Regions from separate parts of the Amycolatopsis coloradensis genome, predicted to be linked through region 2. Evidence: riboswitches for the same ligand, from Rfam matches in the RefSeq annotation. Region 2 holds a riboswitch; the other holds the start of a gene.
The links. A riboswitch is a leader RNA that binds a small molecule or an ion and turns the genes downstream of it on or off. The one in region 2 is predicted to bind cobalamin.
Positions count from the first base shown of each region.

Region 1: linked by a shared signal. The riboswitch ahead of LCL61_RS19850 (prenyltransferase/squalene oxidase repeat-containing protein) and the one ahead of LCL61_RS18970 (ABC transporter substrate-binding protein) in region 2 are both predicted to bind cobalamin.

Region 1 is NZ_CP150484.1:4,226,598-4,234,682, reverse strand. It holds gene LCL61_RS19875 (ABC transporter ATP-binding protein) at 1-259, opposite strand, end outside; gene LCL61_RS19870 (energy-coupling factor transporter transmembrane component T) at 256-1,365, opposite strand; gene LCL61_RS19865 (ABC transporter substrate-binding protein) at 1,362-2,267, opposite strand; gene LCL61_RS19860 (flagellar hook-length control protein FliK) at 2,282-2,851, opposite strand; gene LCL61_RS19855 (hypothetical protein) at 2,857-5,304, opposite strand; cobalamin riboswitch at 5,394-5,461, opposite strand; cobalamin riboswitch at 5,574-5,700, shown strand; gene LCL61_RS19850 (prenyltransferase/squalene oxidase repeat-containing protein) at 5,733-6,737, shown strand; gene LCL61_RS19845 (LuxR family transcriptional regulator) at 6,930-8,085, opposite strand, start outside.
Region 2 is NZ_CP150484.1:4,068,921-4,077,005, forward strand. It holds gene LCL61_RS18970 (ABC transporter substrate-binding protein) at 1-1,346, opposite strand, end outside; cobalamin riboswitch at 1,427-1,578, opposite strand; gene LCL61_RS18975 (class I SAM-dependent methyltransferase) at 1,617-2,360, shown strand; gene LCL61_RS18980 (TMEM175 family protein) at 2,380-3,015, opposite strand; gene LCL61_RS18985 (DUF6790 family protein) at 3,035-3,559, opposite strand; gene LCL61_RS18990 (MarR family winged helix-turn-helix transcriptional regulator) at 3,616-4,035, shown strand; gene LCL61_RS18995 (GlxA family transcriptional regulator) at 4,297-5,277, shown strand; gene LCL61_RS19000 (DJ-1/PfpI family protein) at 5,297-6,040, shown strand; gene LCL61_RS19005 (PP2C family protein-serine/threonine phosphatase) at 6,339-7,553, opposite strand; gene LCL61_RS19010 (SpoIIE family protein phosphatase) at 7,553-8,085, opposite strand, start outside.

The sequences.
Region 1 (8,085 bases), 160 kb from region 2:
CGACGCCGACGAGATGCGCGAACTCGCGCGGCGGCCGGGACCGCGTCGTCACGCCGTCGACGGACACCGTGCCCTCGAGGTGGCCGCCGGTGAAATGCGGGACGAGACCGTTGATCGTGCCGAGCAGCGTCGACTTGCCCGCCCCCGTCTGGCCCGCGAACAGCACGAGTTCGCCCTCGCCGATGGACAGCGTCACGTCGGACAGCACCGGTTCGGTGCGGCCGTGATAGGTGAAGGAGACGTGGTCGAGTTCGATCATGTGTGCGCTTCTTCTAGTGCGGCATAGGGAGGTTCGGGGGCCGGGGTCAGGAACGCGGGCACCACACCGAGCAGCACCCCGACCAACGGCCCCCAGGACAGCGCCGGCCAGGACAGGTCGATCAGGGACGGGTTCATGTTCATCGGGTTCACGCAGGAGGTCACGAACAGGGTCACCGCGACCCCGATGCCGCTGACGGCGACGACGATCTCCGGCAGGTGCCAGCGATCGGGCCGGTAACGCGTGCGCCGGACCCGCTTGCCCGCCGACCGGAAGCCGATCAGCCCGATCACGACTCCCGAGGCAAGGACCGGCGCGGCGAGGTATCGGGGCGTGGAACCGTCCAAAGTGGCGTAAACGCCGACGCAGACACCGAGCAGGCCGGCGATCATCAGCGTTCCCGTGATCAGCCTGGTCCGCGCCTCGACCAGTCCCGCACGGCCGTAACCGCGCGAGTCCATCGACGCGGCCAGTTGCAGTGAGCGTGAAAGCGCGTCCTCCAGCACCGGGATGAGGACGGTATGGAGCGCCTTCATCTTCTTCTTGCCCGAACCGCCGCGCAGTTTGCGGGCCCGCCGGACCCGCAGCACGCTTTCGGCCAGCTGCGGGAACACCGACAGCGCGACGATCACCGCCGTGCCCACCTCGTACAACGCCGGCGGCATCGCCTTGAGCAGCCGTTTCGGGTTCGCGAGCGCGTTGGCCGCGCCGAGGCAGATCACCATCGCGGCCAGCCGCATCCCGTCGTAAAGCCCGCCAAGCAACGACTCCGCGGACACGTCACCGAAGAGCCGGATACCCGCCGCCCATTCCGGCAGCGGGATCTCGGGCAGCCGAAGGATGATCGTGGATCCCTCGGCGCCGCCGAACACGACGCGGAAGAACACGCGGATCGCGACGATGAACGCGCCGAGGTACAGGTAGAGCCGGAACGCCAGCGCCCACGGCGCCTCACCGCGCCGGGCCACGACGACGTACCCCGCGACCGCCACGATGGTCAGCAGCAGCCACGGGTTCGTCGTGCGGGTCGCCGCGACGGCGAGTCCCAGAGCCCACACCCACCACGCGGCCGGATGCAGGTCGCGCGGCAGGAAGTAGGACGTCATCGAACTCCTTGTGCGCGTTTGCGTCTGCGTGCCACCAGGAATCCCGCCACGCACAGCGCCAGTATCGCGGCGCCCGCCGCCCAGGGCGCCCAGTCGCTGGCGCCGGACTCGCGTTCGATCACCGCGTTGACGTCCTCGGCGTTCTCACCGCCGGTGAACGCGACGTTCGACGACGGGTCCTGCGCCTTCGGCCGCGCCGAGGCACTCGGACGCGGTTTGGGCGGTGGCAGCGCGCCGGAACTCGGCCCCGCAGCGGGGGCTTCCCCCGCGCCCGGTTCCGGGCCGGTTGCCGGCCGCGGATCGTTCCCCGGCTGCGGCCGCTGCTGCCGCTCGCCGGGATCGCCGGTGACCGGCTTGGCCTCTTCGCGCGGCACGCACGGCTGGCTCTCGGTACCCGGCCGCACGGCGGAGACCCGCGGGACCGGGTTGCTCTGAGCGGTGGCGTTCAAGGAGAAAGACCAGCCCTCGAACCCGCCGGGGGTGAAGTCCCGGTTCTTGAGCCCCCACTGGCTGTAGTCCCACGCGCAGTTGTTCGAGGCGTGCCAGTAGGACCAGTAGGCCTGTGCGGGAGGCGTGTCGACGCACTGCTCCCGGTACGTCTCGCGGCCGCTGACCGGGATGTTCTCGGCCGCGGAAGGGCGATTCTCGACCCGGCAGACGAACGACTCGCCCCAGCGCTGCACCCCGGCGATCTGGAAACCGGCGCCCTTGAGCGCGTCCAGTCCGGTGCCGCGCGTGGTCTGGGGATTGCAGCGGACGATGGCCGTGCCGCCGAGCTGCTGGAAGTCCACCACCACGGTGACTCCGGTGGCGTCCTTGCAGAACCCGGGATACCCCTTGCTCTGGTCGACCGCGTGCGCGGACGGCGCCGTGGCGGCGATCAGGAAGACCGCCGCCACCACGGGAAGAACCCTCCTCACGGGATGGCCGGGTTCCTCGGCGTGACACCGGGCGGCGGGTTCGTCGTCGCCGACTTGTTCAGCGAGAACGACCAGCCCTCGAATCCGCCGGGGGTCACGGTGCGGTTGAGGGCACCCGTGGTGCTGTAGGTCCAGGTGGTGCCGGAGCCGCCGGCGTGCCAGTAACCCCAGTACGCGCCGGGGGAAGGCGTGGTGACGCACGCTTCCTTGTAGTTCGGGTTGGTCGACAGCGGGAGGGTCTCCGTCGCGGCCGGGCGGCCTTCCAGGCGGCAGACGAAACCGAGGCCCCAGCGTGCGGTGCCGGCGACCGCGATCCCCGCGTCCTGCAACGCCTTGATGCCCGTGCGGGCGGTACCCGGCGCGGCGTTGGGCGAGCACCGGGTGATCGTCGGCGCGGCGGTCCCGCCGTTGCCGTCCAGCTCCTGGAAGTCGACCACGACGGTGACCCCGGTGAGCGCGTCGGGGCCGGTGCAGATCCCGGCGTAGCCCTTGGTGGTGTCGACCGCGTTCGCGGGTGCGGCGGAAAGCCCGATCAGTCCGATGAGGACGGACGTCACGGCCAGCATTCTCTTCACGGTGTTGCCCCCTTTTTCTTGGTGAAACGAAGAAGTACGAAAACCAGTGCGATCACGGTGAGCAGCAGCAGGACGGCCAGTCCGGCGAGCCCCCAGACCAGCCATGACGGCGGGGAGCCGGACTGCTCCGCGGCCAGTACCGGCGCACCGGACGGATTCGCCTCGGTCAGCGGCAGCCGGATCGCGGGCGAGAGCGGCGAATCAGCCGCGGACAGCCAGGATCGGCCCGCGACTCCTTGCGCGGCGGCCAGACTGGTCGGGAAATCGGTCTCCCCGGCGGCCCCCTTGGCCAAACCGCCATCGGCTTGGACCAGTTCGCCCAGTGATCGCGCGGTTCCGCTCGCGTCGAGGCCGGCGGTCTGCCGCGCGGCGGCGACGGCGGCGCTCAGCGCGATGTCCGGCTCTCCGCCCTCTCCGGTGACCATGCCCTCGCCGGTCGGCCGGACGCCGAGCGCGCTCACCGCGGAGACGAACGCCGACACGCGCCGCGCGCTCCAGCCATCCGGGCGCCTGGACGGAGGCGCGGCGTCGGTGTGCGGACGGGCGGCCAGCGCGGTGACAGCGGCGGCGGTCGCGGCGAGGTCGCCGGAGCCGCATTCCGCGGTGTCGAGGTGCTTCGGAAAGGTTCCGTCGGCGCACTGGCGTGAAAGGAGCAGTTCGACCGCGGGACCGGGATCGGCCGCGGTGGCGAGCACCGCCCAAGCGTGCCGCTCCACGGTCTCGTCGGCGTCGGCGAACGATCCGGTGTCGGTGAACTTGCCGTCGGTGCCGCGCAGCTTCACCAGATCGGAGCGCAGTTGCCCGGCGACGTCGGCCTTCGCGAACTCGGCGACGAGCACGAGTTTCGCGAGCGGTCCGGCATACGACGCCTCACCTTGCTCGTAGGGCGCGCCGTGGGCATAGGCCTGTACGGCTTCCGGCTTCACCAGGAACTGCGACGCGCGGGCGACGGAGTCCGGCTGCTGGTCCAGCGCTCGCAGGGCCAGCACCACGTCGGCGGTGGCGTCGTAGTCGACGTAGGTCTTGCCGTCCTCGGTCACCTCGACGTGGTCACCGTCGGTGAGCCGGTTCGCCAGGTAGGCGCCGAGGCGGGCGGCCGGTGTCGCCGTGTCCGGGGTGACGATCGCGGCCGGTGGCCGGACGACGGTGGACGCCCTGGGCGTGCCGGCCTTCTTGGGTTGGGGCGGCGGCGTCGCCGACGTCGTGATGGTGGTCGTCGTAGGAGCCGGGGCGCCGCTGGTCGGCGGCTGAGTGTCGCCCTTCGCGAGCGCGTAGAAGCCGACCTGCGACAACCCGAGTGAAGCCTGGGCACCCGCGCGGATCCAGGTGTCGACGCCGCTGATGCCGGACGTGCGCGCGGCCTCGTAGGCGGCCGGGTTGTAGGCGATCGCGCCGAGCTCGCCCGCGAGCTTGGTGCCGGAGTCGGCGGCGGCGTTCGCCTGCGCGGATTTGAGGTACCGCACGCCCTTGTCCACCGCCGCGTCCGCACCGCCCGCGTCGGCGAGCGCCTGGACGATCATGCCGGTGCTGTTGGTGTTCGGCGCCTCGGTGCCGACGCCACCACCCCAACCGCCACCGGAAGTCTGGTTCGCTTTGAGCCACGAGACGGTCTTGGCGATCGGGGCGTCGAGTCCGGTCGCGCCCGCCTGGCGCGCGGCCAGCAGCGCCGAGAGCGCGAGGCCCGTGGCGTCGCCGTCGGTCGGGGAAAGGTCGAGCGGCTTCCCCTCGTCGCAGGTCGAAATCTTGTGGCCGTCCGGGGTGACGTGGTCGCCGGTCTCCTTCGTCGGGATGTCTTCGAAAATGAGGCGGAAGTAGCCCTCGGAACACTGCTGGGTCAGCAGCCTGTCGATGGCGATCCGGTCGTTCTCTCCCGCCGCGGCGAGCCCGATCACGCCGAGCCCCTGGCCGAACGTGTTCGCGTCGTTGCTCACCGCGTCGGCGAGTTTCGGGTCCTTCGAGTAGTCGCTGATCCGGCCTTTGTCCGGGCCCGTGCGCATGATGGCCGCATGGGTCTCGGCGACCAGGTCGTACCCGTCGAAATTCCGGGGGTCCCGGCCGGAGACCTGCGCGGCGACCAGCGTCTTGGCCAGCGAGCCGCCGACGACGATCTTGTCGTACCCGAGCCCGGGAACCAGCCCGTCCCAGGTGAAGTAGTCGCTCGCGTGGCCTTCATCGTCGAGGAACTTCATGATCGGCTCGGCCTTGGCGCCGTCACCCGACGCGTACATCGCGAACAGTACGTCGAGCATCAGGCCGTGGTCGGGCAGTGCGCCCCCATTGGGGTTCTCGAGCGTGCCGTCCGGCTTCAGCTTCGTCGCGAGCCAGCGGGAATTCGCCTTCGCGGCGCCGGGATCGTTGGCGGCGCTGGCCGTCCCGGTGAGCAGTGCGGCGACCACGCCGATGCTGACGGCGAACGCCACTGCGGTGAGGTACCGGCGGCGCATGACTCCTCCTTGCGGCAGACGGAGGACAGGCGCGAGACGCCGCGGTCACCCCTGTTTATCGCGACAGTGGTTCGTTCATCCGCCCGTTCGGTATCCCGGCTCGCCCTGGTGAAGGGCCCACGGTTGCGCGACAGCGCCGGATTTCGACCGGCTTCCCCGTCACGGGCGGCGGTGTGCAGTTGTCGAGCCGATCGAGGTTAACACTCGATCACCTCCGGCAGGCACCGCTGACCAGGTCGGTCACCAGGATCACATCGAAACCCGCGCCCTGGCGGTACTCTTCGGTTCGTCCGATTCAGCGCGGTCGTGGGGGAAGTCCGGTGAGAGTCCGGCGCTGTCCCGCAACGGTGTGCCCTCCAGGCGAGCCCGGTCACCCACGTCGCGCGGTGTCACCGACTCCTGTCGTGGAAATGCGGGAAAGGGTTCTCATGAGACGTTTGGTTTTCGCTGTCGCCCTGCTGTGCGGCATCGGGCTGGTCGCCGCTCCGGCGGCGGCCGCGGCCACCCACGACAAGGCGGACGCCGCCGCGGGCTGGCTCGCGAGGCAGCTGGCCGACGGGGAAAGGTTCGAGGCCGACTTCGGCGGCCAGAAGTTCCCCGACCAGGGTTTGACGATCGACGCGATCTTCGCGTTCGCCGCGGCCGGGGTGTCGGACACGAACGCGGACAAGGCGATCACCTGGCTGGCGAAACCGGAGATCACCACGGGCTACGTCGGCAGCGGCACCGAGGCGTACGCGGGCGCGCACGCCAAACTGCTGCTCGCCGCGCAGGTCCGCGGCAAGGACCCGGCGTCGTTCGGCGGCGTCGACCTGAAGGCGGGCCTGCTCTCGCTGCTCACGCCGTCCGGCCGGTTCTCCGACCGCTCCGAATACGGCGACTACTCCAACGCCCTCTCGCAGTCACTCGCCTTGCTGGCGCTGGACCGCACCGGCGACGTCCCGGCGCAGGCCGTGACGTTCCTCGCGGGCACCCAGTGCCCCGACGGCGGTTTCCCGCTGAACTTCGGCGAAGCGACGTGCACGAGCGACGTCGACGCGACCGCGACGGTCGTGCAAGCCTTGCGCGCCACCGGTGACCCGGTGAACGCCGGGGAGGGCACCTCCTGGCTGGTCACCAAGCAGCACCCGAACGGCGGCTTCGGTTTCTCCACCAACGCGCCGAACGCGAACAGCACCGGCCTCGCCGCGCAGGCGCTGGCCGGGCACCGCCCCGCCGCCGCCGTCAAGGCACGGGAATTCCTGCGGTCACTGCAGACCGGGTGCGCCGGCGCCGAGGCGGACCGCGGCGCGATCGCCTACGACGCCACGGGCCTGAACCCGTCGACCGCCCCGCGCGCGACCGCGCAGGCGATCCTCGGCCTGGCCAGGGTTCCGCTGAGCGACCTGCACGGCGGTGGGCGTCCGCAGGCCCCGGTCCTCGCCTGCCCGTGACCGACTGGACGACACACGTGATTGGCTGGACGACTCGCGTGATTGGATGGACGACACGACCGTGGCCGGGGCTCCGCCGCGAGTCGTCCGCCCAATCACGCGTGTCGTCCAGCCAATCACGCGAGTCGTCCATCCCAACACGCGTGTCGTCCATCCAGTCACGCGAAGCCGACGCCCCACCCACGAGGCAGTTCATTCGCCGGCGGCGACGCGGCGCGCGAGTTCCACCCGGGACCGCACACCCAATGCCGTGAAGATGTTCCGCAGGTGGTGATCCACCGTGCGATGGCTGATCACCAGCCGGCGTGCGATCTCCTTGTTCGTCTCCCCCGCCGCCACCAGGCGGGTGATGGCGTCCTGCTGCGGTGTGAGGCCGGCGAGCGATCGGTGCGGCGAGTCGACGGTCTCGCCGGTCGCTCGCAGCCCGGCCCTTGCCCGTTCGGCGAACCGGGTCGCGCCGACGTTTTCGAAGCCCCGCAAGGCATCGCGGAACTGGTCGCGGGCGTCCCGGGTCCGCCGATGCCGTCGCAGCAAAGTGGCGTAGGCGAACCGGGTCCTGGCGAGTTCCATCGCGCCGCCCGCCCGCCGGTGCGCCTCGATGGCCAGGACGAAACGCCGTTCCGCCACACCGGGATCCGGCGCGGTCAGCGCGTGACAGCGGTGGCTCAGCGCGAGCCAGCAGGGTTCCGCGCCCGCGAGGGTCCAGCGGTCGAACACCTCCAGCGCGGCCAGTGCGCGTTCGGGCCGCCCGGCACAGACGGCCGCCTCGACGAGTTGCGGAGTGGCCAGCACCCGGATCACCGGCTGGTCGCCGGAGACGCCCGAAGCGAGATCTTCGAGCCTGCTCAACGCGTCGTCGGGCCGGTCTTCGGCCAGGTCCAGGCAGGCGTTCGCCCACGCGGCGACCGCGGCGGGCCTGCCTAGACCGCGTTCGGCGATGCCTTCGGCCGCCTCGTCCAGCTCCGGTACGCGGTCACCGAGCAGTGCGGCGGCCAGTCCCAGCAGCGTCAGATGCTCCATCCGCAGGTTGTGCGGTGCCCGCAGGCCGTCGCGGGACGCCGCCCGCGCACAGGGGATGCGGTCGAGCGCGATGGCCGAGAGCGACAGATAGATCAGTGCCCACGGCAGTTCCGCGTGGCGTTTGCCGAGCCGCGCGCGGCTCACGGCCGCGGCCGCGTATTCGTGCGCCCGTTCGGCATGCCCGCGGGCGAAGGCCGCTTCGGCGGCCCAGACGGCCCCTGCGACGTCCGAGCCGGCCATCCCCTTGGCGACAGCGTCCTTCAGCGGAGTGACGGCGTCCTCGTGACGTCCGGCGTAAACCGAGGTCAGACCGTGGAAATGCGCGGAG
Region 2 (8,085 bases):
GCCAGCCGGGCACTCTCGTCCGGGGTGGCCGCGGCCCGGTCCATGAGGGCGTCGAACTCCGGCGAGGCGAAACCGTTGACGTTGTTCGAACCGCCGGTCCGGAAGCGCTGATTGAGGAACGTCGGCACCGGCAGGGTCGCCGTACGGGTGAGCGCGGCGACCCCCTTGGTCTTGATCTCGCTGAAATAGGTGCTCGACGCGCGCGTGTTCGGTGTGACCTTCAGCCCGATTTCCCCGAGCTGCTGGGAAATCAGGGTGGCCGCGGTGGCGAAGCCCGGATCGACGTCGCTGGTTTCGACGGCGAAGGCCAGCCCCTCCGCGCCCGACTCGCGGACGAGCGAGCGGGCCGCCTCGACATCGCGGCCGCGCTGGGGGATGCCGGTGGCGTACCCGCGGAGTCCTTTGCCGAACAGGTCGTTGCCGATCTCGCCGCGTCCGGCCAGTGCGACGCGGTTCAGCGCTTCTCTGTCCACTCCGGACAGTACGGCGCGCATCAGCCTCGGATCCGCGAACGGCGGCCGCGTCACGCGCAGCATCATGCCCTGCATCGTCGTTCCCTTGGCTTCGAGCAACGAGACACGCCCGTCACCGGCCAAGCGGGCCGCGGTACCGGCCGCGAGATCGTGGGCGTAGTCGACCTGCCCGGACAGCAAGGCGTTGACGCGTGCGGCTTCCTCGTTGACCGGTACGAATTCCAGCTCGTCGATGCCCGGCGCGCCGTCCCAATGGGACTCGTTCTTGCGGAACACCGCCGGCCCGCCGGGGGTGAACGAGACGAAACGGAACGGACCGGAGCCGACCGGTGCCGTGAAATCCGTCGTCCCGGCGGGCACGATCTCCGCGCCGGGAGCGCCCCAGCCCGACGGGAACTCGAAGTCGGGAGCCGTCAGTGTCAGCTCGATTTCGGCAGGGGACACCGCTTTGCTGCGGCCGAAGTCCACCTTCGCGAAGTACTGCCGTGACGAAGACGCCAGTGCGGGATCGGCGATCCGCCGGAAGGTGTAGAGCACGTCGTCCGCCGTGACCGGACGGCCGTCGTGGAAGGCCGCCCGCCGCAGCCGGATCCGCCAGCGTGTGCCGGAATCGTCGCTTTCCCAGGACTCGGCCAGCCGCGGCCGCAACGAGGTGTCGGCGTTGTAGGCGACCAGCGTGTCGAAGAGCGCCTTGGCCCGCGCTTGGTCGACGAAAAGGGAGACCTGAGACGGGTCCAGGGTCTCCTTCGAGCCGCCCGCGGCGAACGCGACCCTCAACCGGCCGGTATCCGCCGGTGCGGTCCCGCACGCGGCCAGCGGCGTGAGAGCGGCCAGGGCGAGCAGCCGCCGGCGGGTGAGCGGATGGCGCGTCATAGGAACCTCCGGGACATCGAGCACTGTCCCGGGCGCGCGGCCGCACGTGAACGGGACCCCGCTCCGTACTCCACGACAGTTGGGGCTGGCGGTACCCGGCGGGCAGTCCGGCTCACGGCGCTGAGACGTCTTCCCAGGCCGTTCACGGTTGCGGGTCAGCGCCGGATTCACACCGGCTTCCCCCGACGGGCACCTTCTTGCGTTGTGGCGCCCACGGTAACCCATGCCAGGGGTGTGCTACACAGGATCAAGATCACGAAGGGGAGGCCGGTGGACGAGAAGCTCGCGGCGGACTGGGTGCGCCGGTGGGACATCCAGCAGGAACGCTACGTCGCGGACCGCGAAGAACGCTTCGCCGTGCTGATCGACGTCGTCGAGCACGTATGCCGTGACGTCGCCGAGCCGCTGGTGCTGGACCTCGGATGCGGCCCGGGATCGCTGGCCACGAGGCTCGCCGGGCGGCTGCCGCGCGCACGGGTCATCGGCGTCGACAACGACCCGTTCCTGCTCGCCCTCGCCCGGGCCACCCGGCCGCGGCAGGCGGACATCGAGTACCTCCAGGCCGACCTCGCCGAGAGTGGCTGGCTGAAATGGGGGCCGGTCGACGCCGCCGTCTCGACGACCGCGTTGCACTGGCTGCGTCCCGAGCGGCTCGCCGACGTCTACCGTGACCTCGCCGGAGCGCTGAGGGAGGGCGGAGCGCTCGTCAACGGCGACCACCTCTACGACGAACAACCCGGTATCCGCGACCTCGCCGAGGTGGTCAAGAACCGGCGGGCGGTCCGTGCCGGGGTCGGCGCCAACGAGGAATGGAAGGCCTGGTGGGAGGCGGTCGCCGCCGATCCCGCGCTGCGGGGGCGGTTCACGGCCGACGAGTTGCGCGGCATCTCGACCGGCTACGGCAACCGGCTGAGCCCGCAGGAACACACCAGGCTGCTCCGGGAAGCGGGCTTCGCCGAAGTGGCGCCGGTGTGGCAGTCCGGCGACGACTACGTCCTGACGGCGCTGCGCTGACCCGGTCCGGTCAGGCCGCTCAGGTGCCGGACGACCTGCGGTCCTGGACGCGGCGGGCGACGGCGAGCGTGACAGGCGCCGCGAGCCAGCACAGGTAGGCGACGGCGTCGTCCGTCAGGAACGAGACGGGCACGGAGATCCCGAACACCGCGGCCAAGCAGACGCTGCGCGTCAGGCTCTGGGCGAACACCCGGGGCGGTCCGTCGGTCACGTACAGGTGTTCGCGCCGGATCTCCCTGATGATCAGCGCGAACGACGCGGAGGCCAGGACCTGAACCATCGCGTACAGGCTGAACCGGAGAGGGAACGCTCCCTCGGCGGTGATGACCCGCGTCGCGAACGGCATCAGGACCTGCATGAACAGCCAGAGCAGGGTGAGACTGATCAGGCGGCCGCTCAGCGAGCGGACGTAGGGGAAGATCTCGTGGTGCGCGCGCCAGTGGGCGGAGATCACCGCGAAGCCGAGCGCGAAGGCGAAGTATTCCTTGCCGTGGTCCGAGATCGAGCTCAGCATGGCGCCGGTGGTGTCGCCGTGGGGGATCGGGAGATCCAGCGCCAGCAAGGTGAGCGCGATCGCGATCACCGCGTCGACGAAGATGCTGAGCCGCTCGGCGGCGGCCTTTCCGGTCGCTTGGTCGGTCTGTGTAGTCGTCATGAGGACAGCTCCCGCGGGCTCAGGCGACGAGTTCCGCGGCGGGCCGCGGGACGGTCGCGAGCCGCCGGGATCGCACGGCAAGGATGATCATGACCGCCGGGATCAGGATGTCGTTGACGAGGACTCCGCCGGTGTTGCCGGGGGAGTGGTCACCGTTGGCGAACCACTGGTAAACGTGGCCGATCGCGGCTCCCCAGAGGAACATCCCGCCGCCGATGCCGATGGTGACGCGTTCGCGCGCGGACGCCGAGGCGGCCCGGAAGCCCATCACGGCCAGCGCGAGGTTCGCGAAGGCGATCTCGAACATGAACGGCGTCCGGTCGAAGCCGATCGCGGTGGCCATGACCTCCGGGAAGGCGAGAAAGGCGACCGTCATCCACAGGCTGCCGCAGCCGAAGGCGCCGATGGCCCACCAGCGCTGCCAGATTTCGAGTCGTTCCCGAGATGACGTCGCGTGGCGGGCACGGAGGAAGGCTCCGACGGCGGGCACGACGATCCAGACCATCGGGAAGGCGGATTGGGCGAGGTAAGCGAAGGTGTCCACGAGTTCAGTCTTACCTGGTTAATATTAACCCGTCAACACTCTGGTATGGTGAGGTCGTGGACGACGGACTCGCGGACTTGCTGCACCGGGTGGTCATGCTGATGGGCGAAGCGGCCCGGCGGCGCGCTGACGACCCCGATGGTTTGACTTACAGCCAGATACGGCTTCTGGGCACGCTCGAGGACATCGAGCCGACGACGCAGCACCGGCTCGCCCAGGCGCTGTCGGTCTCCGATCCGGCGATCAGCCGGGCCCTGCGACCACTCGAAGCGGACGGGCTGGTGCGGATCACCGTAGACCCCGAACACGCGCGGCGCCGGCTGGTCCGGATCACCGATCGCGGCCGGAAAGCCTTCCATGCCACGGGAAAGCCACTTTGTGACGAGTTGCGTGAAGGGCTCATCGCGGCCGGTTTTCCTTACGAGCGCTATCTCCGGGACACTCTCCGGCTGGCCGAAATCCTCGCGGCCGACTGAGCCCTACCTGTCTTTTCGAGCACCGTCGGTGTCTCCGCGGAGCGGCACCGTGGCCGCCACGACGATGTCCCGCGTCGCCACCCACTGTCCACTGTGGTCACTGAACGGCGCCGACGACTTCCACGACGTGCCTTCCGGCACAGGGACGGCCCGCCCGGGGCGGTGCGATTCCGGCAGAGAAGGCGGTTCAGGAGAACGCGCCGTCCGAGTCCGTCGCCGGAACAGGGGTCCGGCGGGTAGATTCTCCTTGTGGGGACTGGAATGGGCTCGGTGCGCCGCGTGGTGATCGTCGCCTTCGACGACGCACAGATACTCGATGTCGCCTGTCCCAGCGGGGCGATGGAGATCGCGAACTCACACGGTGCCGCGCCGCCCTACGCCGTCGAACTGGCCACGGTGCACGGGCGGACGACGCGGAGTTCGTCGGGGATCCTGCTCGCCGGTGTCCGGCGGCTGGCCGAAGTGTCGGGGCGGATGGACACGATGCTCGTGGTCGGCGGCGCGGGAACGGAGGCGGCCGCCAAGGACGAGCGGCTGCTGACGCAGGTGCGGCGGCTGGCCGGGCGAAGCAGGCGGGTCGCCTCGGTGTGCACGGGGACGTTCGTGCTGGCGGCCGCCGGGTTGCTCGACGACCGGCGGGTCACCACGCATTGGGGCTATAGCGAGCTGCTCGCCGCGACTTTTCCCGCCGTGACAGTGGATCCCGCCCCGCTCTACATCCGTGACGGGAACGTCTTCACCTCGGCCGGGGTGATCAGCGCGCTGGATCTCACGCTCGCGCTGATCGAGGACGACCACGGCCCGACATTGGCCCGCGAGGTCGCCCGTGAACTGGTGACCTATCTGCACCGCCCGGCCGACCAGGCCCAGATCAGCACGTTCCTGGCCGCTCCGCCGCCGAGCAACCGGGTCGTACTGGATCTGCTGGGATACATCGCCGCGCATCTCACCGAGGATTTGAGCCCACCGGCGCTGGCGGCGCGTGCCGGGGTCACCACCCGGCATCTCACCCGCTTGTTCACCGCCCATCTGGGCAGCACCCCGGCCCGGACCGTGCGGATGGCGAGGACCGAGGCGGCGGCCCATCTGGTGCGGTCCACCGCGCTGCCGCTCTCCGCGGTCGCCCGGCAATGCGGGTTCGCCTCGGCGGAAACCCTGCGCACGGCGTTCCGCCACCAGTACGGGCTGTCCGGGGACAAGCTTCGCAGGATGCCGGACATGCCACGCCCGATCGTCCGTTGACCGCCCCAGAATTCGCGGTATGAACAGTGCGAAGACCACGCGCAGGACGGTATTGGCCGGCGCCGCGGCGGCCGCGGCGTTCGGCCTCGGCACCGGTACGGCCCAGGCGGAGACCTCGGGATCGAAGATCGGCATCCTGCTCTACGACGGTTTCAGCCTCCTGGATCCGACCGGCCCCGCCGAGGTGCTGTCCCGGCTTCCCGGCGCCACGGTGACGATGATCGCCGAGCACCGCGGCCCGGTGCGCACCGACACCCGGGATGTCGCGGTGGTGGCGGAACGTTCGGTGGCCGAGGTGGACCGCCTGGACGTGCTGCTGGTCCCGGGCGCGGGCAACCGCGGCACGGTCGCTGCCATGGAGAACCCGGTCCTGCTCGAGTGGATCCGGCGCATCCACCGGCACACGACCTGGACCACGTCGGTGTGCACGGGAAGCTTGATCCTCGGCGCGGCAGGGCTGCTTCGCGACCGGGCCACCACGTACTGGGCCTCGGCGGACTACCTGGAGAAGACCTTCGGTGTGCGCTACGTGGCCGACCGGTACGTCCAGGTCGGCAAGGTCGTCACCGCGGCGGGGGTGTCCGCCGGGATCGATCTCGCGCTCCATCTCGCGTCCTTGCTGGCCGGGGAGCGGATCGCCCGCGGTATCCAGCTCGCCGTCGAATACGACCCGCGACCGCCGTTCGACTCGGGTGACGCCGCGAAGGCGAGCCCGGAGCTCAAGACGCTCGCCCTGAAACTGCTCGCCGAATCGCAGGAGTAGCCCGCGGCGCGTCGGCCCACGAACAGGCAGAGTCGGGACCGCAGGAAATCAGGCTGTCAACGGTGATCGGACCGGTCAGGGGACGGCGGGAATCGGAGCCGGCGTCTACGCCAAGTTCAACTGGCTCTCGCTCTTCCAATGCCCGTACACCACTTGCCCGCCGACGAGGTGGCGGCCATCTGCCAGTTCCCGGTATGGAAGAGTCCCCGGGACGGGAACCGGGTTCTTCTCCTCAGCCATCAGAACAATCACGTGGGCTTCGCGGATATCGGTGACGTCGTCGCGCAGAACGGGACGTTCACTCCGCCTGCCTGCTGAGGCTCCCCCCGGGAAGTGGCCGTCGGACGGCGAGGACGACGGTGTCGTCGGCGTGCAGGACGACGTCGTGCATCCGGCCGGCCAGTTCCCGGGGAAGCTCGGTGATGGGGAGGGTGGCGTACGCGGGGGCGAGATCCAGGAGCCGGTCTTGGCCTTCGAGATAGTCCTTGCGGCTTTCGACGAGGCCGTCGGTGTAGAGGAGCAGGGTGTCCCCGTGGTCGAGGGTGTGGTGGCGGAGTTCGGGGCTGCCGGGATCGGGGAAGCCGATCCCGCGGCCGACGACCGGGGAGCGCAGCAGCCGCGCTCGACCGTCCACAGTGGCCAGCACGGGAGCGGGGTGGCTGCCGTTGGCGAGGGTCAGTTCGCCGGTCGCGGGGTCGATCCTGGCGAGGATCACGGTCGCCATGAGGTCGGGCTCGATCGTGGCGAGGGTGCGCGCGGTACGGGCGATGAGGTCGCGGAAGGGGTGGCCTTCCAGCGCGAGGGTGCGGATCGCGTGGGTGACGGTGAGGGCATGGCGGGTAGAGGTGACACCGTGCCCGACTGCGTCGACGAGGGTGATGTGCAGCTGACCGCCGGGAAGGACGAACCAGTCGTAGAGGTCGCCGCCGGTGGGGGAGTCCTGGTCGGTCGGCGAGTAGTGGACGGCCAGTTCGAGCCCCGGCACGGCGGGCGGGCCGGGCCGTAGCGCGTCTTCGAGTTCGCGGAAGATGACGGAATGCGCGCGGCGGAGTTGTTCGTCGCGCTGTTCGAGTTCGATGTACATGGCCAGCACGCCGCTGTTGGTTTCGGCGAGTTCGTGTTTGAGCTCCCGCTGTTCCTGCGCGAGCGCGTCGGCGCGGGCGATGAGCGCGAGGGTTTCCTCGTCGGTGGCCTGGTCGTCGCCGGCCGGGACGGGATGCCGGACGGCTCCCGTGGGGAGGTGCCAGGTGAGGCTCGTGCCGTCTTCGGCGTAGGGCAGCAGCGGGAGGGTGTTGCGCCGCGGTCGTTCGACCGGGTGGGGGAGCCGGACGGTGACCGCGAGGAGACCGTCGGTGGTGGTGGTTTCGAGCGTGACTTCCGTGCCCGTGCCGAAGGCCGGTTCGGCGAGCAGCGTCGCGGCCATGACGAGACGGGCGCGGTCTTCGACGGGGACGCCGGCTACGGCGCAGGCGGCGCGGAGGCGGCGGCGGAGCCGGGCGAGGTGTGGATGCATCAGTCGAGCTGGTCCGGGTGGAGGGCGATCATGGCGGCGTCGTCGCGGGGGTTGCGGTGACGGTGGGAGAGATCGGCGGCGAGGAGCAGCGCGTTCGACGGCTGCGTCGCGTTCGCCGGTGTGCGCCAGGTGTGGTCGACGCCGTCGGTGTGCAGTACGACGAGGTCGCCGGCGGTGAGCGCGGTGTGCCGGACTTGAGCGGCGGGCAGGGCGTAGCCGACGACACCGGGGATGCTGAGCAGCAGTCGCGACCGGCCGTCCGCGCTGATCGTCGTGCCGCTGACGTTGCCGACTCCGCAGAATTCGAGCCTGCCCGCCGCGATCCGGGCGAGCGCGACGGCGGCGCCGCGGGTGGTGCGCAGGGCGCGGTGCATGGTCGCCAGCTGATGGGGGAACGGGCGGTCGGGGTTCTGGCGGAACACGCGGATCGCCGCGTCGGCGGCTTCGGCGGCGTCGGGCCCGTGCCCGAGGCCGTCGACGACGACCGCGGCCCAGCCGCCGGTCAGTTCGGCGAGGGCGATGGCGTCACCGC